Regions from separate parts of the Synechococcus sp. R65.1 genome, predicted to be linked through region 1. Evidence: predicted binding sites of a transcription regulator. Region 1 holds the regulator's gene; the other holds the start of a gene.
The links. The regulator HrcA, encoded in region 1, represses chaperone genes, less so after heat shock. The targets are predictions, from matches to a motif close to TTAGCACTCNNNNNNNNNGAGTGCTAA.
Positions count from the first base shown of each region.

Region 2: groES (co-chaperone GroES) is a predicted target of HrcA. The motif match lies at 4,397-4,423, and genes of this name have one in related genera.

Region 1 covers NZ_JANSHU010000009.1:31,703-42,504, reverse strand. Annotated here, with positions in the region: gene NW814_RS05775 (DUF2993 domain-containing protein) at 1-343, shown strand, start outside; gene NW814_RS05770 (sensor histidine kinase) at 604-1,713, shown strand; gene NW814_RS05765 (response regulator) at 1,773-2,375, opposite strand; gene NW814_RS05760 (DUF3007 family protein) at 2,487-2,822, opposite strand; gene ndhL (NAD(P)H-quinone oxidoreductase subunit L) at 2,835-3,056, opposite strand; gene NW814_RS05750 (NIL domain-containing protein) at 3,125-3,529, opposite strand; gene NW814_RS05745 (hypothetical protein) at 3,674-3,847, shown strand; gene NW814_RS05740 (endonuclease MutS2) at 3,911-6,238, shown strand; gene hrcA (heat-inducible transcriptional repressor HrcA) at 6,680-7,837, shown strand; gene tilS (tRNA lysidine(34) synthetase TilS) at 7,876-8,871, shown strand; gene trpE (anthranilate synthase component I) at 8,880-10,397, opposite strand; gene NW814_RS05720 (NUDIX hydrolase) at 10,511-10,802, shown strand, end outside.
Region 2 covers NZ_JANSHU010000011.1:16,323-27,124, forward strand. Annotated here, with positions in the region: tRNA gene NW814_RS06465 (tRNA-Val) at 6-77, opposite strand; gene NW814_RS06470 (GuaB3 family IMP dehydrogenase-related protein) at 116-1,279, opposite strand; gene NW814_RS06475 (DUF429 domain-containing protein) at 1,307-2,143, opposite strand; gene groL (chaperonin GroEL) at 2,280-3,914, opposite strand; gene groES (co-chaperone GroES) at 4,005-4,316, opposite strand; gene NW814_RS06490 (PhzF family phenazine biosynthesis protein) at 4,527-5,339, shown strand; gene NW814_RS06495 (apocytochrome f) at 5,392-6,375, opposite strand; gene NW814_RS06500 (cytochrome b6-f complex iron-sulfur subunit) at 6,519-7,037, opposite strand; gene NW814_RS06505 (DUF3067 family protein) at 7,176-7,493, shown strand; gene NW814_RS06510 (ATP-binding protein) at 7,535-8,776, opposite strand; gene lepA (translation elongation factor 4) at 9,026-10,802, shown strand, end outside.

The sequences.
Region 1 (10,802 bases):
AGTGTGCATCACCCCCGAGCAGCGGTTGCAAGTGCGGGCCAAGGTGCAGCAAGGAGAAAGCAGGGTTTTTCGGGTGGGCTTCTCCGCCCGCGTTGAGGTGATAGAGCGCCGCCGCATCTGCTTGGCCGATCCGTTCTTTGAGGGCGATACAGAAGAGGGGCGCCTCCTAAGCCGCGCTTTGGTCGACCACCTGAATGCGCTCCTGGATTTGGACCGACTGGCCTTGCAAGGGAGCAAGCTGCAGGTAGATCGGGTGTGCCTCCAGCCTCAGCAGATGATCCTCTCCGGCAGCGCCATCCTGGTGCGGTTTCCCACTCGCCAACCCCAGCGGGAAAATGCTTGACAATCCTTCAGAGGGCGGGTACGCTCAAAGGCGGTGAGGAGTGAAGAGAAGAAGCCTCTGGGGTCGAAACACGGACAGACACCCAGGGGTTTTTTCATGACCTCTGAACCCACACCTCGACCCGCGAAGCTCTAGCCTTTAAACCCCGGGGGTGTTTTTGGTTCTCTTGCCCTGCTTGGTCAAAAAGCCTGCCTAGCCAGACAGCTCTTGGCGCAACTTGAGGAGACCTGGAAAGCTTTCCCGGAGTTTGGGGATGTCTTTTGCCAGCCCTCTTGACCGGTTTGCTCGTCTCTGGCCTAATTCAAGGCAAACCTCTCTCCCCTTCTCCCTTGAGATACTTCTGGCGACGTCGCTTTCCCCACAACCTGCGCACTCAGGTGGCGCTGGTCATTGCCAGCCTTTCCTTTGTCCCCAACCTGGTTTTCATCCTGTCGGTGCCGTGGATCCTGGCCGATAGGCAGCTCAGCAGTGAGGGATCCGCCCTGCTGCTGCTGTGGATCCCTTTGCTGGCGGTGCTATCGGCGCTGGCGGGCTATGCCTTGTCTTCCATGCTCTTGCGGCCCCTGACCTTGCTGGCCCGCGAGCTAGCTCACCTAGAAACCTTGATTAACCAGCCAGACCGCTGGACTTTGCTGCTCCGCCCAGGGGATCCTCAAGAGGTTTTGATCCTGCGGCAAGCCCTTGCCCACCTACTGCGCCAGATTCAAAGCAATCAAAGACAGCGAGAGGCCTTCACCGCCACTCTGGTGCACGATCTAAAGACTCCTCTCATCGCCTTTGGGCATCTGCTAGGCGCCCTCAAGCAGGAGCTGCCCTTGAGTCGTCAGGAGCGGCTAGCCCTGCTGGATCGCATGCTGGAGGAAAACCAACGCAACCTGGCGCTGGTGCAAAAAATGGTGGAGGTCTACCGCCTGGAGCGGGGGGAGATTGCCCTGCATCCCCGGCCCTGCGATCTCGGATCCCTGGCTCGGCGGGTAGCCAACCGCATGGGATCCCTGGCGCGAGAGCGGGGGATTGACCTGGGCGTGGAGGGAGAAGGCTGGGGCAACGCCGATGAGGCCGAGCTGGAGCGGGCGCTGGTGAATCTGGTGGACAATGCCCTGCGCTATGCCCGCCGCGCGGTGGTGCTGACCGTTGGCCCCCGCCAGATCCAGGTGCGGGATGATGGACCCGGCCTGCCAGCTCCCCTAGAAGATCTGGCCCAGCCCTACATTGCCCAGACCATTTCCATTGCCGGTCAGCACTATCCAACTGGCTTGGGAGGTCTGGGACTCTACATTGCCAAGCGCATCCTGGAGGCTCACGGAGGAGACCTGCGGCTGGTGGAGACGGGATCCCAAGGCACGACTCTGGCCCTGGTGCTGCCCTGATCTCCAACCCTGCCCGAGGTAGTCCCCCGCTTTGCGTTAGCAGGGCGGAGCGCTTGCAACTACTCGACAGGGCGGCCCCGATACATCAACCGGTACTTTGCTGGCTGGGTCTCAGCCTTTTGCTCTTGGCGTTCTTCTGCTGCCTCAGGCAGAGAAGAAACGGGCTTGCCACTCCCCAGACCTGCCTGCTCGAGAGCGGTATAGAGGGCTTGCACATCGATGGGAAGAGGCCAGCCGGCGGCTTTGTACACTTGCTCAAGGGAAGGGAGGATGTCGTCCGCCTCTGCCAAGCCTGGGATCATCTCTGCTGCTCCCTGGGAGATGGCCCAACGTCGCTCAGCAGGTTCGATGGGGCGCCGAGGATGGTGGGTGAGGATCACAGGGACAGCCGGGAGCCTGCTCCGGCACTCTCGGCAGAAGGCGTAGGGGTTAAAGAGTCCCGTTGTTATATCCACTACCATCAAGTCTAGGGGCTGGCATGGCGTTGCTGCCACTTCCGCCAGATCTGGCCGCGGCGAAATGAGCACCACCCTATGCTGCTGAGACTCCAGCGCCAACTTCCAGAGCTGCGCTTGGAAGGGCTGGCCCTGAGCTACCAGGACGGTCTTAGTCACGGCAAGGGGGAATACGTAAGCAAAATGGGAAGTCAAAACCTGTACCACTTAGCTTGCTTTCCTAGCCCTGCTTGCAGTGCAGAATAGCCTTGCCAAAGGGAGAAAGTAGTAGCTGGGTATACAGGCGCCGTGCCCCTCTTCTACCTTGCGAAAGCAGCTCTAGCGCCTGTCCGGCCCAGGCCAGCTAACTTCCCCTTCGGTTTCGGATTCCAGTTCGGCCTGTAGAGCCTGCCACTCCTCCGGCGAGAAAGAGCGGAGTTTCTCTTCAATTTGCTGCCTTTCGAAACTGGCCCACTGGGCCTTCAGAGTCATCTCGCCGCTTAGAACCCGCCTCAGGTAACTCACCGTCCAGCCCAGGCACCCCAGCATAAACGCCGCACTCGACACCTGCTGTGCCGTTCCCGTGTCTAGGCCGGCCCAAAGCAACAGACCGTAAAGAACGCCTCCCCCCAGCAGCAGGGCCAGGCCAATGCTGAGGATATCTCGTCTGCGCATAGCTCGAGGGCTCTAGAGGGAACGCGGCTTAGGCCGAAACGTCATGAAGGGGGCTACCAACACCATGCCGGGGAAGAAAAACAAGACCAGGAAAAACATCAACACCTTTTCCCAGGCGCCGCTGCAGTTCCAGCGCTTGTCCACGTACACCAAAGACAAAAACGGCAGCACCAGCAGGTAAAGAGCTGCTAGAGCACCATAAGTTGCCCAAACTAGCCAGGTGGTAGAAGCCATGGTGAGCTTGCCCCAGAACCTAGTACTGCCCATTCTACTCTTGGGAGAGGTCGCCAGCTCAAGGCTGCCTACAGGCTGGCGCTAATGGCCCCAACCGGGCAGGTGGGAATGCACTGTTCGCACATGACGCAGCGGTTGCGCCGGAACTCTAGCTTCCAGTCAGGAGCTGAAATCTTCAGGGCTTCGGTAGGGCAGACTCCCGTGCACAAGCCGCAGTCTACACACAAATCCGGGTCAATCTGAATTTCCTTGGTCTGGTCAGCCACCTCGATCCCCAGCGACTGCACCCACTCCAGCCCTGCTTCCACTTGGTCGATATCTCCGGAGAGCTCCACCACGAGGGTGCCCACTTCATTGGGACTGACCCTAGCGCGCAGGATGTTGGCCGCCACGTCGAAGTCTTTGGCCAGGCGGTAGGTAACAGGCACATTCACCAAGTGCCGCGGGAAGATCAACGTTACTCGTTTGCGCACGGAATCTCAGACTGTGGGTTGAGCATTGGCCAGGAAGCCTCGCTTTTCAGTATGGCAAGGCCTCTTCCTGCAGGGGTAGAACCTCTCCGGTTGGAAGCTCCAAGAGGTACCCCGGAGCCTGCCACAATAGGAGCAGAGCGTTCTTTGAACCCCATGGACTCAGCCCGGCCCTGCCTCAACTCCGAGCACTACCGACAGATGTTGGTGCGCGATGGCGAGCGGCGCTTCCGCGAGTGGCACACCGCTTTTCTCAACTACCAGCGGCAATTTTTACGCGAGATGGAGCGACTGCGTCTTCGGTATTCTTCAAATCGCTAGGTAATGCCTACGGCTATCCCTTCGGTCTCTTCTTGCCCCGACTCTTCCCTCCGCCAGGAAACCTTGGAACTGTTGGAGTGGCCCCGCCTCTGTCAGCAGCTAGCCACTTTTGCGGCTACACCTCTGGGCCGTCGCGCCTGTCTGGAGCTGGATCCCTGGCGTAGCCGCGAGGAGAGCGAGGCCTACCTTGACCAGACCGAGGAAGCTATACGGCTGGATCGCAGCCAGCCGGGAGGGGTTTCCCTGGAGGGGATCCACAACTTGCTGCCGGCCCTGGAACGGGTCGAACGAGGGGGTGTCCTGAGCGGGGAAGAGCTGATCCAGATTGCCACAACCCTGGGAACTGCTCGCCGCCTTCGTCGCCTCATCGATGAGCAGGAGCACCTACCCCGCCTGCAGGAGTGGGTGAGCAGCCTGCGCACCTACCCTGAGCTGGAGCAGGAGATCTTCCGCTGTCTGGACGAGCACGGCGAGGTGAGAGATAGCGCCAGCCCAGCCCTTGCCGACCTGCGCCGTCAGCACCGCCTTTTTCGCAGCCAGATCCAGGAACGCCTGCAAGAGGTGATGAGCCAGTGCCCACAGGCGCTGCAGGATACCCTGATTGGCCAGCGGCAGGGACGTTTTGTGGTGATGGTGAAGGCCACCCACCGGGATCTCATCCGCGGCCTTGTCCACGACAGCTCTGCCAGTGGGGCTACCCTCTATGTAGAGCCTTATGCGGTGGTGGAGCTGGGCAACCGCTTGCGAGAAACCGAGGCTCGCCTCCGGGCGGAGGAGGAGCGAATCTTGGCGGCGCTCTCGGCCCAGGTGGGAGCCGTGGCTGCCGACTTGGAGCACCTGCAAGCGGTGATGGTGAGGCTGGAGGTAGCCCTGGCTCGCGCCCGCTATAGCCTTTGGTTGGAGGGCAACCGTCCGCAGTTTGTTGCCGGTGGATTGCGCCTGCGCCGGGTTAGACACCCTTTGCTGTGGTGGCAGGCCCGTCAAGAGGGCAAGGGCCTAGAAGTGGTGCCCATCGATTTCACCCTCCCCGAGTCTATTCGTGCTGTGGTCATCACTGGCCCTAACACCGGTGGCAAAACCGTTGCCTTGAAGACGCTGGGCCTGTTGGTGCTGATGGCCAAAGCAGGGATCTTCCTGCCAGCTCAAGATCCGCCCCAACTGCCTTGGTTTGACGGGGTCTATGCCGACATCGGTGACGAGCAATCGTTGGAGCAAAACCTCTCCACTTTTTCCGGCCACATCCATCGGATTAGCCGCATTGTGCAAGCTCTGCAATCCAGTCCAGCGCCGGCCCTTGTTCTGCTGGACGAGGTGGGGGCGGGCACGGATCCCACCGAAGGCGCTGCCCTAGCGGCTGGGCTATTGGAGTATCTCTCGGAAAAGGCCCTGCTGACTCTGGCCACCACCCACTACGGCGAGCTGAAGGCCCTCAAGTACCAGCACCCCGGCTTTGAAAATGCCGCGGTGGAGTTTGACGAGGCCACCCTGGCCCCTACCTATCGCCTGTTGTGGGGGATCCCGGGCCGCTCCAACGCCTTGACCATTGCCCAGCGGCTGCAGTTGGATCCGGAGATCCTGCGGCGGGCCCAGCGGCGTCTGCAGGGAGAAAGCCAAGTGGATAAGGTCATCGCTGGGTTGGAAGCGCAGCGGGCTCAATTGGAAGAGCGGGCGGCCCAGGTGGGATCCCTGCACCAAGAGCTAGAGACCCTCTACCGCCAAATGCAAGAGCGCAGCCGGCGGCTGGCCGAGCGAGAGGCCCAACTGGAGTACCAGCAGCGCCAGGGGCTGGAAACTCTGCTGGCTGCTGCCCGCCAAGAAGTGGCTGCCGCCATTCGCAAGCTGCAACAGGGGGACGCTCCTCACCAAGTAACCGCCCATCTCGAGCAAATCCGCAAGCGCTACTTGCCGGCACCTCAACCTGTGGACACGGAGTTTGTGCCGGAGGTGGGGGATCGGGTGCGGCTGCGGGGGCTGGGACAAACGGGAGAGGTCATTGCCGTCGAAGGAGAGGTGTATGTGGTGCGCAGCGGCCTCCTCAAGTTCACCGTGCCAAGGGCCCAGTTGGATCCCCTCGATGAACACCAGGCTAAGCAGCGCCAACGCCCCAAGGCCCCACCTCCCCCGCCACCAGCCACCGCCCCCCTTAACCTGCGCACCAGCCACAACACCCTTGATCTAAGGGGGAAAACCGTGGCTGAGGCCGAGGCTATTCTCGAAGCGCACTTGGCCCAGGCACCTCCTGGTCCCGTTTGGATCATCCACGGCCACGGCACAGGTCGCCTCAGGGCGGGTATCCGGGCCTATCTCCAAAATCACCCGCGCGTTCAGAGTTTTGCCGCGGCGGCTCCCCAGGAGGGAGGAAGCGGCGTAACCGTGGCCCAGTTGCGCTAGCAAGGAGCAGGCGGATCTCTCAAGCCGCTAGCGGAGCTCGATACTCTCAGGCCTTTGCTTATCAACGGAATCTTCCCCTGCCCCCCAAAACGGCTACCCTCAGAGCAGCTAGGCGAACTCTCAGCTCCTGGAGCAACCTCAGAACAAAAGGTTACAAAGGGGATAAAGGTAAGCCCTGTTGCCCCAGAAGTAGCAGCTCTGGGGAAAGCTTAGGGCGAACCCAACGCCTCTGTCGGTATTTTGCAGCTTTCCTTGCCAGGCAGTCCACCCCAGCGAGGTTAATTAAATTGTCAAAAAGTCAAAAATTATCAATTCACCAATACGAAGCGTTAGGTAGACTAAAGGTTCATTTAGATTGGTATCTCAGTCCTCAACGGGAATCTACCGGTTGCTTGGCAGTCTGCTTTGAGATACGGGTTAACCAGATTCTTTTGAGCGGCCATGAAACTTGAACTGACTCCCCGCCAGCGGAAGATCCTCTGGGCGACAGTGCGCAGCTACATTGCAACGGCTGAACCTGTCGGCTCCAAGACTTTGGCTCAGTCGTATAACTTTGGGGTAAGCACAGCCACCATTCGCAACGACTTAGCCACCCTTGAGCAGGCGGGGTTGCTGTTCCAGCCCCACACCTCTGCCGGTCGGATCCCTTCTGACTTTGGCTATCGGGTTTATGTCAACGATTTGTTGACCTCCGTCGGCATGGAGGGGATCCCCGACGACGCTCCCCAGCCGGAGCCCCACCCTGCGCTGCAGCGGCTGTTGGATCAGGTTAGTCGCGAGCTGGGAGACGACCTCGACAGTTTCCTCCAGAGGGTGGCGCAGCTTCTGGCCCACGTGAGCGGCTGCATTGCCCTCATCACCCCCCCTCAGGGGCCCCTTGTAGCCATTCACCACGTGCAGCTGCTGTCGGTAGGGCCGGGACGGGTGATGGTGGTGGTGGTTACCGATTCCTACCAAGCCCATTCAGCCCTGGTCAGCCCACCGGCATGGCCCGACAGCCGCTATGAGGATTTGGAAGACGAGCTGCAGCTACTGAGCAACTTTCTCACCCTCAAGCTGCGGGGCAAGACTTTTGCCGAGCTGCAGGATCTGAGCTGGCTAAAGCTAGACGAAGAGTTTCGCGCCTACAGCCAGTGGCTGCAGCAACTGCTGCGCTCAGTGGTCCAGCGCTACCTGCGGCCCTCTTTGGGGCCTGTGTTTAGCGCAGGCATGACAGAGCTGATGCGGCAGCCAGAGTTTTCTCAGACCCAACGGGTGCAAGCGGTGGCCCAGTTGATTGAGGCGGGATCCGAGCAACTGCAAGGGATGATTGGGCTCTATACTGCCAGCCCCCCAGATTGCCAGATCTCTAGCGAGGCTACTCCTTCTGCCCCGCCCTCCTCTAGCGATCCCTTCCACACCATCCCCGTGGTCATCTACATTGGCAGCGAGAATCCGCTGGAGTCTCTGCGCCACTGCACGGTTATCACCTCAGTCTACCGCCGTCGCTCGGCGCCGCTGGGGACGGTTACCGTGCTGGGGCCAACGCGGATGGCCTACGAGCGGAGCATTGCAGCGGTGCAGACGGTGGCCTCCCATCTCACGCGGGCTCTGGCCTAGGAAGTCTAGGTGCAAGTTCCCAAGAGCAATCGCCCACCGTGGCCAGACTCTCCCCTCTTCACCTACGCGTTCAGTGTGCCATCCGCGAGCGGCAACTGCTGCGCCCCGGCCAGCGGCTGTTGGTGGCCCTTTCCGGCGGGCAAGATTCTTTCTGTCTGCTCCAGATCCTGCGCGATCTGCAGAGGCGCTGGAACTGGCAGATCTTTGTCCTGCACTGTAACCACCGCTGGTCGGAGGATGAAACGGCGTGTGCTTGCTTTTTGCAAGAGTGGCTGCAGCAGCAGGGCCTGCCTCATGCCATTGAAACTGCCGATCCCATCCGCTGGGATGAGGCGGGGGCCCGAGTTTGGCGCTACCAACAGCTGGACAAATGGGCGCGCACCTGGAATTGCGAGGCAGTGGTTACGGGACACACCGCCAGTGACCGCGCGGAGACGTTCTTGTGGAACCTGCTGCGGGGCACAGGGGCAGCTGGGCTAGCTAGCCTGGATTGGCGGCGGCGTTTGGACGAGCGGGATCCCTTCTCGGCCTGGCTGGTGCGGCCTCTCCTAGGCCTTTTCCGGTGGGAAACAGAGGAGTTTTGCCGGCAGTACCAGCTGCCGGTCTGGCCGGATCGCAGCAATCAAGATTTGGCGCACGGACGCAACCGGCTCCGCCTGGAGGTGATACCCTATCTCAAGCAGCACCTCAATCCCCAGGTGGAAAAAGCTCTGAACCGGGCCGCCATCTTGTTACAAGCAGAACATGAACTGGTGGTGGCCCAAGCCGCCCAGCTATGGCCGCAGGTGTATGAGCCGGCCCTGCCGGGGTTGCGGCGGGATCCCTTGCGAGCTGCTCCCCTTGCGCTGCAGCGGCAAGTCCTGTTTCAGTTCTTGTCCTTGCTGCTCCCCCATCACCCCACCTTTGAGCAGGTGGAAGCCGGGGTCCGGCTCCTCAAAGCAGGTCGCCGCAGCCGCAGCCCCGACTACCCCGGCGGTGGCTGGCTGGAGGTGAAGGAAGAGTACTTGGCTTGGGTTTCTCGCCCTTGCGCTTAACAGCAGCGCTAAAGCGCCCCGGAGCCACCCTGGCTTTCCTGCAAGCTGGCTACAGCCATGAGCATGCCCCGCGCTTTGTTCAAACATTCTTGGTACTCCCGCTCCGGCTCCGAGTCGGCCACAATGCCCGCCCCCGCCTGCACACTCACCTGGCCGCGGTGAACCAGGAGGGTGCGGATGGTGATGGCGGTGTTCAGTTGGCCGGCAAAGTCGTAGTAGCCGTAGGCGCCAGCGTAGGGGCCGCGGCGGCACCCTTCCAGTTCGTGGATAATCTGCATGGCGCGGATCTTAGGAGCGCCGGTAACTGTGCCCGCAGGAAAGGTGGCCCGCAGCAGATCCCAGGCGCTGTAGCGAGGATCCAACTGCCCTACCACGTTGCTGACAATGTGCATCACATGGCTGTAGCGCTCAATCTGCATCAGGTCGTCCACCTGCACGGATCCCAGGCGGCAGACCCGGCCTAGGTCGTTGCGGGCCAAGTCCACCAGCATCACATGTTCCGCCCGCTCCTTGGGATCCGCCAACAGCTCCTGCTCCAACTGGCAGTCTTCGGCAGGGGTAGCGCCGCGAGGGCGGGTGCCAGCAATGGGGCGAACGGTGGCAAGGCGCTCTTCCCCAACGCGGCTGAGCTTGACCATCACCTCTGGGCTGGAGCCGACAAGGCAAAGATCGCCAAACTGCAGAAATGCCATGTAGGGAGAGGGGTTAATGAGCCGCAGGGAGCGATAAAGCCGGAAGGGATCGCCGGCAAAGGGAGTGGTGAAGCGCTGCGAGAGCACAACCTGAAAGATCTCGCCGGCGCGGATGTATTCTTTGGCCCGCTCCACGGCCTGGCAGTAGGCGTCGCGGCTGAGCGTGCTGGGAGGGATCTGATCCGGCAGGTGGGGCTTCCAGTTGAGGCTGAGGTGGGATAGGGCCAGGGGGGCGCTGAGCTGGTGCACCAACTTTTCCACCCGCTGGCAGGCTTGGGCGTAGGCCTGCTCCGCCGGCTGCTGGCGCGTGTCGGCAAAGGCCACCACCCAGATCTTGCGCTTGACCTGGTCGAAGATGAGGATGCTGTCCACCTGCATCAGGATGGCGTCGGGAGGGTCCTCTGGTTGCAGGGGATAGATGGGCACCTTGGGCTCAATCCAGCGGATGAGCTCATAGCCCCAGTAGCCAAAGAGCCCGCCAATGCTGCTGGGCAACTCCGGCAGGTGCACCGGCTCATAGGGCTCTAGGCAGCGGGCCAAGATGGCGAAGGGATCCCCCCGATGCTGCTCCCGATGCCCATCGCGGTGGATTTGCCAAGCCTGATCCCCGCGCACCTCCAGCACCCACTGGGGATCGCAGCCGAGGAAGCTGTAGCGGGCCACCTGTTCCCCTCCCTCCACTGATTCCAGCAGAAAGTTGTAGGGCTGCCCGGCGCAGACGCGGTACCAGGCAGAGACAGGCGTTTCCAAATCCGCCACCCATTCCTGGTACACCGGGATGAAGTTGCCCTGACCCGTGAGGGCAAGAAACTCTTTCAGGGGAGGGTAAATCATGGCTTGCCAGGTGGGATCCCTGCTTTCCCCGACTGTATCCCACAGTGGATCCCTGGCAACAGGGCCGGAAACCACTAAGCTAGGAGCGGCTCTACTCTTGGGAAATCTTGGCCATGCAAATCCCATCGCAAGTCCTCCGCGAGCGCCTGCGCTTTCAGGGCCACAAGTACACCTTCGTCAGCCAGCGTCTGCGCTTTCCCAACGGCACAGAGGGGGAGCGGGAGTACCTCATCCACCCCGGGGGCGTGGTGGCTGTGCCAGTGACTGCCGAGGGCAAGTTTGTCTGCATTCGCCAGTATCGCTTTGCCGTCGCCTCCTACCTTTATGAATTTCCAGCGGGTACGGTCGAGCCGGGAGAACATCCAGACGAAACCATTCGCCGCGAGCTGGAGGAAGAAACCGGTC
Region 2 (10,802 bases), on a different contig from region 1:
GGGGATGGGCGGTACCGGACTCGAACCAGTGACATCCTGCTTGTAAGGCAGGCGCTCTACCGCTGAGCTAACCGCCCTTGGGGATCCCGGCTACTGAGTTTAGCATTGGCGGGCGCTATCTCCCCATGCCCAGGCTCTGGGCTTTCTGGTACACCTTGCCCTCGGTGAGCAGGGAAGGGGCAATGCAGATCTCCACCTGCTGCATTTCCTTGAGGTTGGCAGCGCCCAGGGTGGCCATGCTGGTGCGCAGAGCACCCCAGAGGTTGTGGGTGCCGTCATCGAGGCGGGCGGGGCCGCACAAGATTTCTTCCAGGGTGCCGGTGCATCCCACGCGGATGCGGGTGCCGCGGGGCAAGACGGGGCTAGGAGTGGCCATACCCCAGTGAAAGCCGCGACCGGGCGCCTCTTGGGCACGGGCCAAAGGGGATCCGATCATCACCGCATCGGCCCCACAGGCAATGGCCTTGCAAATGTCGCCACCGGTCACCAATCCCCCATCGGCAATCACAGGGACATAGGTGCCGGTTTCCGCCAAAAACTGCTCCCGTGCAGCGGCACAGTCGGCAATCGCGGTAGCCTGTGGCACCCCCACCCCCAACACGCCGCGGGAGGTACAGGCAGCCCCCGGGCCGATGCCCACCAGGACCCCCGCTGCTCCTGCTTGCATTAGCTCTAGGGCCACCTCGTAGGTGACGCAGTTGCCCACCACTACGGGAATGGGCATAGAGCGGCAGAACTGGGCCAAATCGAGCTTTTGCATGCCCTCAGGCACCTTGTGGTGGACGGAAACCACAGTGGCCTGGACGAAAAACAGATCCCCCCCCGCTTCCGCGACCAGGGGGCCGTATTGGGCAGCGTGGGCGGGCACACAGCTAGCGGCAGCAATGGCGCCGGCAGCTTTGATCTGGCGAATGCGCTCTTGGATTAGCTCTGGCTTGACCGGCTCGCTGTAGAGGCGCTGCATCAGGGGGACGAACTCGTCTTTGCCAACTGCGGCAATCTGCTCCAGCACCTCGTCGGGATCCGCGTAGCGAGTTTGGATCCCGTCTAGGTTCAGCACTCCAAAAGCTCCCAGCTTGGAGAGCAAAATCGCCATCTTGACGTCCACCACGCCATCCATGGCGCTGGCAATGATGGGGATGGGTCGTTGGATCCCTCCTATAGTGAAGTGGGTATCCACCAGGCTGGGATCCAGGGTTCGCCTGCCCGGCACCAGCGCAATCTCATCCAGTCCGTAAGCCCGTCTTGCCTGTCGATTGCGGCCCAGTTGGACGTTCATTTCTTTCCTCTTTAGCAAGAGGATCCCTTAATTAATCATGCCGCCAAGGAGGTCTCTAAAGCCAGAGAAAGTTTTGGAGTCAACTGGCTTCTTGGGCAAGGGTGTGAAGATGTGCCCTTCCTGCAGACTTCCGAAGCTGTGGCAGCGCTGGGATCCCCAGCGGAAGCCGTAGAGGGCAATGTAGGCGCACATCAAGGCATCGACTTGGTCTTCGTAGTTTTTGAGCTGGCGGCCCCTGAGGGATCCCACCTCCACTTGGAGCAGGGGCTCGTGGCCCTGCAGAGAGGGATCGGCGCTGGCCAAGGCGCGCAGATGTTGCTGGTACAGCCGCCAGGCCTGTTCTCGCTCCTGCCAGCTGCGGCGGGGACGCGCCTTGTAGGGGAGGCTGCGGCTAAGGCCAAACAGGCTCACGATGGCACTGTGGGGGAAGACTTCAGTAACCTGACGGGCCAAGCGCCCCTGCTCGATGCTGGCCTGCTCCTGAAAGCCATAGCGGGCGAGGGCTTGCACCAGCGCTTCTCCTCGCACCTGGCCATTTCTTTCCAGAAGCCGGCGGTTGGCCGGGTGGGCGCCGGCAGCGTAGGGTCGAAACACACGGTTGAGCTCGGCTTCTGCCTGCCGCTGGCCCCTCAAGTTAGGAACGCGCAAGGGGGCATCCACTGCCACCAGGCAGGGATCCCCTCCCGCTTGGGCTTGGATGTAGTCCACAATTTCCTCATTGGTCCCCAGAAGGCGGCTGTCCAGGAGGTAGCCTGTCAGGTTTTGAATGGCGGGATCCCGAATCTCCACCTCCAGCGTCGCCACCCCCGAAGGGTTGCGGGCTGACCAGGCCAGATCTAGGCCAATGCAGACTAACCGTGCCACGCCGCCTTCTCCTCTGCGCCCCCTGGGAGAAGGAAAAGGGATCCCACCTGGGATCCCAAAAGCAGTCAGCTTTGCCCTGGCAAGGCAGCAGACTCTCTGCTAACTGGAGAAGCTGCCGCCTCTTCGTGCCGGAGGATTAGTAGTCGTAGTCATCCGCGCCGCCGCCACCGCCAGCTGGCTTGTTGTTCTTGGGCTCGGGCTTGTCCACCACAATAGCTTCGGTGGTGAGCACCATGCCGGCAATCGAGGCAGCGTTTTGCAGGGCAGAGCGGGTGACTTTGGCCGGGTCAACGATACCCGCTTCGAACATATCCACATAGGCGTCGTTCTGGGCATCGTAACCCACTGTGAAGGGCTTCTCTTTCACCCGCTCCAGCACAATCGAGCCGTTCTGGCCGGCGTTCTCGGCAATGCGGCGCAGCGGAGCGCCCAGAGCACGGGCCACCAGCATAGCCCCCACCAGCTCATCGCCGGACAGGTTGGCCTGCGCCCACTCCGTAACCGCCGGAATCAGGTGGGCCAGAGTGGTGCCGCCGCCGGGGACGATCCCCTCTTCTACCGCCGCCTTGGTGGCGTTGATGGCATCTTCCAGGCGCAGCTTGCGATCCTTCATTTCCGTTTCGGTGGCCGCGCCCACTTTAATCACCGCCACACCGCCAGCTAGCTTGGCCAGGCGCTCTTGCAGTTTTTCTTTGTCGTAGGTGGAGTCAGTCTCTTCAATTTGGCGACGGATTTGCTCGCAACGGGCTTTCACCGCCGCTTCGTTGCCCTCCGCCACGATGGTGGTGTGGTCTTTGGTTACCGTGACGCGGCGAGCCGAGCCAAAGGACTCAAGACGCGCGTTCTCCAGCTTCAGGCCGCGCTCCTCGCTAATCACTTCGCCGCCGGTGAGGATGGCGATGTCCTCCAGCATGGCCTTGCGGCGATCCCCAAAGCCAGGCGCTTTCACCGCCACCACGCTCAGCACGCCCCGCAGCTTGTTCACCACCAAGGTGGCCAGGGCTTCCTTCTCAATGTCTTCGGCGATGATCAGCAGCGGACGACCGGCGCGGGCCACTTGCTCCAGAACCGGCACCAGGTCTTGCACCAGGGTAATCTTCTTGTCGGTGATCAGGACGTAGGGGTTCTCCAGAACCGCCTCCATCCGCTCCGTGTCAGTGACGAAGTAGGGGGAGATGTAGCCTTTGTCAAAGCGCATCCCCTCCGTCACTTCCAGCTCGGTGGTCATGGACTTGCCTTCTTCTAGGGAGATCACCCCCTCGCGGCCCACTTTTTCCATGGCCTCGGCAATCATGCGGCCCACTTCCTCATCGTTGCCAGCGGAAATGGCCGCCACCTGGGCAATGGCTTTGGAGTCTTCTACTGGGCGGGCATGTTCAGCAATTTTGTCCACTAGGAACTTCACCGCCTTGTCAATGCCGCGCTTGAGGGCGATGGGGTTGGCGCCAGCAGCCACGTTCTTGAGCCCTTCTTTCACCATGGCGTGGGCCAAGACCGTAGCTGTAGTGGTGCCGTCGCCAGCGATGTCGTTGGTCTTAGAGGCAGCTTGACGGATGAGAGAAACTCCCGTGTTTTCAATGTGGTCTTCCAGCTCAATTTCTTTGGCAATGGTTACCCCATCGTTAACAATCTGGGGTGCGCCAAATTTTTTCTCCAGCACCACGTTGCGCCCTTTGGGGCCAAGGGTAACGGCTACGGCCTCTGCCAAAATGTCCATGCCGTGTTCAAGAGCGCGACGGGCTTCTTCGCTGAAAATAATCGACTTAGCCATAGTCAACCTCCAACGGTCAGCCAACGAAGGATAAGCTAGAAGCTAGCAGCAGTTGGTCTCTTTTACAGCACTTGCTGCCTCTTGCTAGAACTACTGAACAATGGCGAGGATGTCCCGCTCAGCTAGCAGCACATACTCCTCGGTACCCAGCTTCACCTCCGTGCCGGCGTACTTGGAGTAGAGCACTCTGTCGCCTACTTTCAGCTCTATTGGAATAACCTTGCCATCGTCATTGCGCTTGCCAGGACCGACCGCAACCACTTCCCCTACTTGGGGTTTCTCTTTGGCAGTGTCAGGCAAAAAGATCCCGCCTGCGGTTTTCTCATCCTGCTGGGCAACTTTCACCAGCACACGGTCGCCCAGCGGTTTCAGCGTAGAGACGTTCAGCGTTACTGCAGCCATACTAAGTGTCCTCCGTGATGCCTATGGCAGGAAGTCAAAGGGTGATTGAGGAGTCAACTAAACTTGCATCCATTGAGGCTTTAGCACTCTCGGCTTCCGAGTGCTAGTTTATCAGTCAGCTCTGCAGCCTGACAATAGCTGCAACGACAGACGAGGCGGTTGGGTGTGGATCTCCCGACTTCCTCTGCGCCTTTTGGGGGAGGAGAGGCGGTGCGAATTCCCTTGTTTCAGGTGGATGCCTTTACGGCAGTGCCCTTTAGGGGCAATCCGGCAGCGGTTTGCTTGCTGTCCCAGGAGCTGCCGCAGGAGCTGTTGCAGGCAATTGCGGCAGAGAACAATCTGTCGGAAACAGCTTTTTTGCTGCCCCAGGGATCCTGGGATGGCCTCCCCCACTACAGCCTGCGCTGGTTTACCCCCACAACGGAAGTGGATCTCTGTGGGCACGCCACCCTAGCTGCTGCCCATGTGCTCTTGAGCGAAGTTCACCCAGAAGCTCAGGAGGTGGCCTTCTCCACCCGCAGTGGCCAGGTGTTGGTGCGGCGGCAAGGAAAGCGGCTAGCGATGGATTTCCCCTCCCAGACTCCCCAACCTTGGCTGGAAGCGCAAGAACAGGTGGCGGCGGCCTTGGGGATCCCTCCTCTAGAGTTGTACTGCGGCAGCATGGGGGTAGCGGTGCTGGCTTCGGCGCAGCAGGTGCGGCAAGTCCAGCCGAATCGGGCTCAGGTGGAGGCGCTCCCTGTCTCCGGGTTAATCGTCACCGCTGCCGGAGCAGATTCAGAGGAGGGAGCGGATTTTGTTTGCCGCGTTTTCGCCCCCCGCTTGGGGATTCCGGAGGATCCCGTAACCGGCTCTGCCCAGTGTCTGTTGGCGCCTTATTGGTCGGAGCGGCTGGGTCGAACTGAGCTCAGGGTGCGGCAGCTCTCGACGCGGGGGGGTGAGCTCTGGTGTCGCTATCTCGGCGCTCGGGTGGAGATTGCCGGGCAGGCAGTGCTGGTGATGGTGGGAGAGCTGAGGATTCCTTAGAAAAAACACCCCGGCTGGTTCCGGGGTGCTGGGAATGATGGGAAGAGTGGGGCTAGCCCAAAAGTTCTGCCGCCTGAATAAGTTCCACTTGCTTTTTCTTGAGTACCAAGAGGAGCTGAGTGATAGCCACTGCCGCCAGGAAGGCCACCATCCACTTCACCCGATCCGGGCTCTGCAGCACCAGATCCCGCTCCACTTGGCCAAAGCCGCCCACGTTGGGGTTGTTGGTAACCGGATCCCCTTCTTTGACGCTGTCGCCAATGTTAACCACCAACTCCGGCCCCGGCGGCACCACCAGATGCTGGATACCGTTCTCAGTTTCGAAGCTGAGCACTCGCGTGCCCGGCAACTCGTATTCGGGTGGCACCAGGGCGGCCAGCTCTGCCGGCAGGTCGCTAAGATCCGACTCGATAGTGGCGATGCTGGTCAGGCGGCCGGTGGCGGGAGCGCGGAAGACGTTGTTGTTGCTGAGGCTGCCATCGGGGTTGATCTGGCCACGGCCCCGGTTGGCGCCAATGTAAACCCGATATTTCATGAAAGCCACTGAGGGATCCTCTTTCGGGTCAGGGGCTACCACCGGGAAGACGATTTCCTGGTGCTGCTCACCGGGCAACGGCCCCACCAGAAGGATGTTGGGCTTCTGGTCACTGTAGGGGGTGATGTAGGTCTCAGCGGTCTCCTGCCGCTGCTTTTCGGTCATTTCCTCCTCGGTGGCCAGGCGGAAGCCCTCTGGCAAGATCACCACCGCGCCAACATTCAAGCCGCCCTTGCTGCCATCTGCTAGCACCTGCTGCTTGCTTAGGTCGTAGGGAATCCCAACTTTAATGGTGAACACCTGACCGGGGGTAACCGCCTGCGGCACTTCCGCCCGGACAGGCATGGCGTTCAGGTGGCAGTTGGCGCAGACAATTTTCCCTGTTGCCTCGCGGGGGTTGTCGTAGGCCATCTGGGCATAGTAGGGGTAGGCTGCTGCTGGCGAAGATGCTATGACCACTAGCAGCAGCGCACACAAGGCCAAGGAAAAAATTTGCTTCATAAGCTCAACTCAAAATTGCAATTCCAATCTGCAAAAGCTCTTTGGATCCTTTCCTCGAGAGCCTGTGGACGCTTTGGCCAAGACCAACGTCGTGCCTTCTTCAGGCTTTCCTCTTGCCACCGCCAGCTCTGCAATGGCGCGCTTTAGGCCTCGCGGAAATCGGGGCCCTGCCAGGGGCTAAAGCGAATGTTGTCGCCGTCCACCGTGACGCTGACTAGCTCCAACGAACGGGGAGCCGGCCCCCGGATGACCTTGCCATTGGCTGCGTATTGGGATCCGTGACAGGGGCACTTGAAGAGGTTTTCTCCTGCATTCCAGGGCACCACGCAGCCGAGGTGGGTGCAGACGGCGTTGAGGCCGTAGTTAGCCACCGCTCCATTGTCGATCACGATGTAGGTGGGATCTCCCTTCAAGCCCTGGGCCAGAACGCGATCCGTAGCCGCGTGGGTAGCTAGCAGCTCGCTGACGCGAATTGGCCTGCCGAGGGCATCTTGGGCAATTACCCCCTCCCCTGTCCCACCGGCAGAGGGAGGAATGAAATACTTCACCACTGGGTAGAGGGCACCCACGACCACCACCCCCACCGAGCCGCTGAGAAGGGCGTTCAAGAGAACCCGCCGGCTCATGGGGGGCGCCTCAAAGTTGCTCATCGCTTCGGTCATAATGGTCAGGAAAGCCTGAGAAGTTTTAACGTTCGTTGACAAACGACACCATCCTAACCGAGCCCCCTAGCCAATTTCATTAAGAAATGCAAAGCTAGGAGCAGCTCGAGGGGGAGGCCGATGCATCCAAGCCAACCTATGAGGGGATCCGAGTTGCAAGCTTTGCTGCGGGAGAAGTGGGGCTGCTCCTACGACGTGCAGCTGCGCCGCTTGGGGGGTAGGGTGGTGTTGTTGGTGATGTGGCGCTACCTAGAGCAGCCCTCTTTCCCCTTGACGGAGGCCGAGTATCTGGCTCGCCTGGAGTCGGTGATGGCCCATCTGCAGGCTTGGGGTGTGTGGGAAACGGTGCGGCGAGAAATTGAGGCTACCCGCCAGAAACCTCGCATAGGCAAGGCGGTGGCCATTCCTCTGAATTTGCAAGGGGTGGGAGAGCGGGCCTGCGAGTGGCTGCTGTAGCCTGGCTCTTCTCTACAACGGAAAACTCCACCGGCTTGCGGCTATCCAACTTCCACCAGGCCGGCCTGCAGGGCCTGCAAAAACTGGCGGGCGGTGCGACCGGAGAAGCCGTTCTGCTGCTGAGCCCAGATCAGCGCTTGGCGGCGCAAGGTATCTAAAGGCTGAGAGAGGCCCAGCCGCTGCGCCAAGTGTTCCACCGTAGCCAGATAGTCGGCTTGGCTAAAAGGGGCAAAGGTAAGGGTAAGGCCAAAGCGATCCCGCAGCGACAGCTTTTCCTGCACCGTATCCCAGGCGTGGATCTCTTGATCTTGGGGGTTGGGACGATCGCCAAAAAACTCGCGGATAAGGTGGCGGCGGTTGCTGGTGGCATAGAGGCGCACATTGGGCGGCGGTGGGACGAGATCTCCCTCTAGGAGCACCTTGAGCTGCTTAAACTCGGTTTCGTCCGCCTCAAAGGAGAGGTCGTCTACAAATAGGACAAAGGGCAGCGCTTGCTGTCGCAGCTCCGCCAAGATCTCCGGCAACTGCATCAAGTCTCTGGGTCTTAGCTCCAGTAGGCGCAGTCCCTGCGGGCCGTAGCGGCGCAACAACGCCTTCACCAGCGAAGACTTGCCGGTGCCCCGCGCTCCGTAGAGCAACACATGCAAAGCCGGATCCCCCCGCAGCAGCGCTTCGGTGTTGGCGGCCAGCTGCTGTTTCTGCCGTTCGTAGCCGTAAATCTCTTCCCATTCGGGCAAGTCGGGAGCAGGGATCCCTTCTAGCCCTGCTGGCCCCCAGCGAAAGGCCCAATAGCGGCCACAGAGCCCTGCCCCTGCTTGGCGGTAGTGGGCAATCAAGGCCTCTAGGCTCTGGCCCCAATCGGCCAAGGGGCGAGGATCCCAGCCAGAGCTGCTGCTGTTTTCATCTGGCCAGGAGATCCCTAGGCCCAGCGCCTGCATTTGCTCGGCGATCGTCTCCTGGCTATTGGCTAGGATTTGCAGGCAACGGAGATCGTGGCGGGCCGCTTGCAGAAGGGGTGCTGGGATCCCTTGCGGTTGCAGCGCCGCCCGCGAGAAAGGGTTATCGGCCCAGCGGATCTCCCGGATCAGCCACTCCCGCCAGCTCAAGCCCTGCTGGGCCAAAAGCTCAAACCAACGCCCATAGGCTCTCCAGCAGGGCAAGGGATCCCCGCTCATCAACTGCTGAATGAGCTCCTGCCAGGCTAGGGCCAGGGGATGGGCGCAGATGTCCCGAAACACCAGCAGCCTAGCCGCCGCTTCCGCCGCTTCTTCTAGGGGAGTCATTACGGCCCGCTACCCCAAGCCTTGCGCCAAGAGGGCTGCCTCCAAGTAGCGCGAAGGGGCACCCTACTACCTACTATGCAACAAACCTTAACCCTGGTTTGTCAGCTAGCCTTCACCCCCACCCAGGTGGCTAAGCCCTGCTTGCGCCAGGGGTGCGGGCCACGGTGGTCAACCGCTGGATAAGCTTGGCTTAGCTAGAGGGACAAACAAGCTAGCATTGTAAAAAATCTTTGCCCTGACTGGGTTTCTATGACTGACGTCCCCGTCTCCCGCATTCGCAACTTTTCCATCATTGCCCACATTGATCACGGCAAGTCTACCCTTGCCGACCGGCTGCTGGAGGCAACCGGCACCGTCTCAGCCCGCGAGATGAAGCCGCAGCTTCTAGACAGCATGGAACTGGAGCGGGAGCGGGGCATCACCATCAAGCTACAGGCGGCCCGCATGAACTACCGTGCCCAAGACGGCCAGGACTATGTCCTCAACCTCATCGATACGCCAGGGCATGTGGATTTTTCCTACGAGGTCTCCCGCTCGCTGGCTGCCTGTGAAGGGGCGCTGTTGGTGGTGGATGCTTCTCAAGGTGTGGAAGCCCAAACCCTGGCCAATGTTTACCTGGCTTTGGAGAACAACCTGGAAATTATCCCCGTCATTAACAAAATTGACTTGCCTAGCGCCGACCCCGAGCGAGTCATTGCCGAGATCGAGCAGGTGATCGGCCTTGACTGCAGCGGGGCGATCCTAGCCTCTGCCAAAGTGGGCCTCGGTATCTCAGAGATTCTCGAGGCTATTGTGCAGCGGGTACCGCCGCCGCAGGATACGGTAGCGGATCCCTTGCGGGCTTTGATCTTCGATAGCTACTACGATCCCTACCGGGGTGTGATTGTCTATGTGCGCATTGTGGATGGGGAGGTGAAAAGGGGGGACAAGATTTGCTTCATGGCCTCTGGCCGGGAGTACGAGGTTACTGAGCTGGGAGTGATGCGCCCCCACCAAGAGCCGGTTGAGTCTCTCCACGCCGGGGAAGTGGGCTACATTGCCGCTGCCATTAAAAGCGTTGAGCACGCCCGCGTGGGGGACACCATCACCCTCGTTCATCGCAGGGCTCCTGAGCCTCTGCCCGGCTACAAAGAAGCCAAGCCAATGGTGTTCTGTGGACTTTTTCCCAGCAACTCGGATCAGTACGCCGAACTCAAAGAGGCCTTGGAAAAGCTGAAGCTCAACGATGCCGCTCTCCACTTTGAGCCGGAAGTCTCCCCTGCCATGGGCTTTGGCTTCCGCTGTGGTTTCTTGGGCCTCCTCCATATGGAGGTGGTTCAGGAGCGGCTAGAGCGGGAGTACGACCTGGACCTGGTGATTACAGCCCCAACGGTGGTTTATCAAGTTACCCTCAACAATGGCTCGGTGCTCCGGGTTGATAACCCCAGCAAGCTGCCTCCTCCCAACGAGCGCCTTAGCATTGAGGAGCCCATTGTCCGCGTGGAGATGATTTTGCCGGAGGAATTCGTTGGCGCGGTGATGGAGCTGTGCGAGACCAAGCGCGGCATCTTTAAGGATATGAGGTATCTGGCTCAGGGCCGCACGACGCTGGTGTACGAATTGCCTCTGGCGGAAGTGATCACTGACTTTTTTGACCAGTTGAAATCTCGCACCCGCGGCTACGCCAGCATGGACTACCAAATGGTGGGCTATCGGGCTGACGATCTGGTGCGCTTGGATATCCTCATCAATGGCGAGCCGGTGGACGCTCTCTCCACGATTGTGCATCGGGACAAAGCCTTTCAGGTGGGCCGGTCTCTAGTGGCTAAGTTGCGCGAGCTCATCCCACGCCACCAGTTTGAGGTGCCCATCCAAGCGGCGATTGGCTCGCGCGTCATTGCCCGCGAAACTATCCCTGCGCTGCGCAAAAATGTTTTGGCCAAGTGCTACGGGGGAGACGTAACTCGCAAGCGCAAGCTGCTGGAAAAGCAAAAAGAAGGGAAAAAGCGCATGAAGGCGCTGGGAACAGTGGATGTGCCCCAAGAGG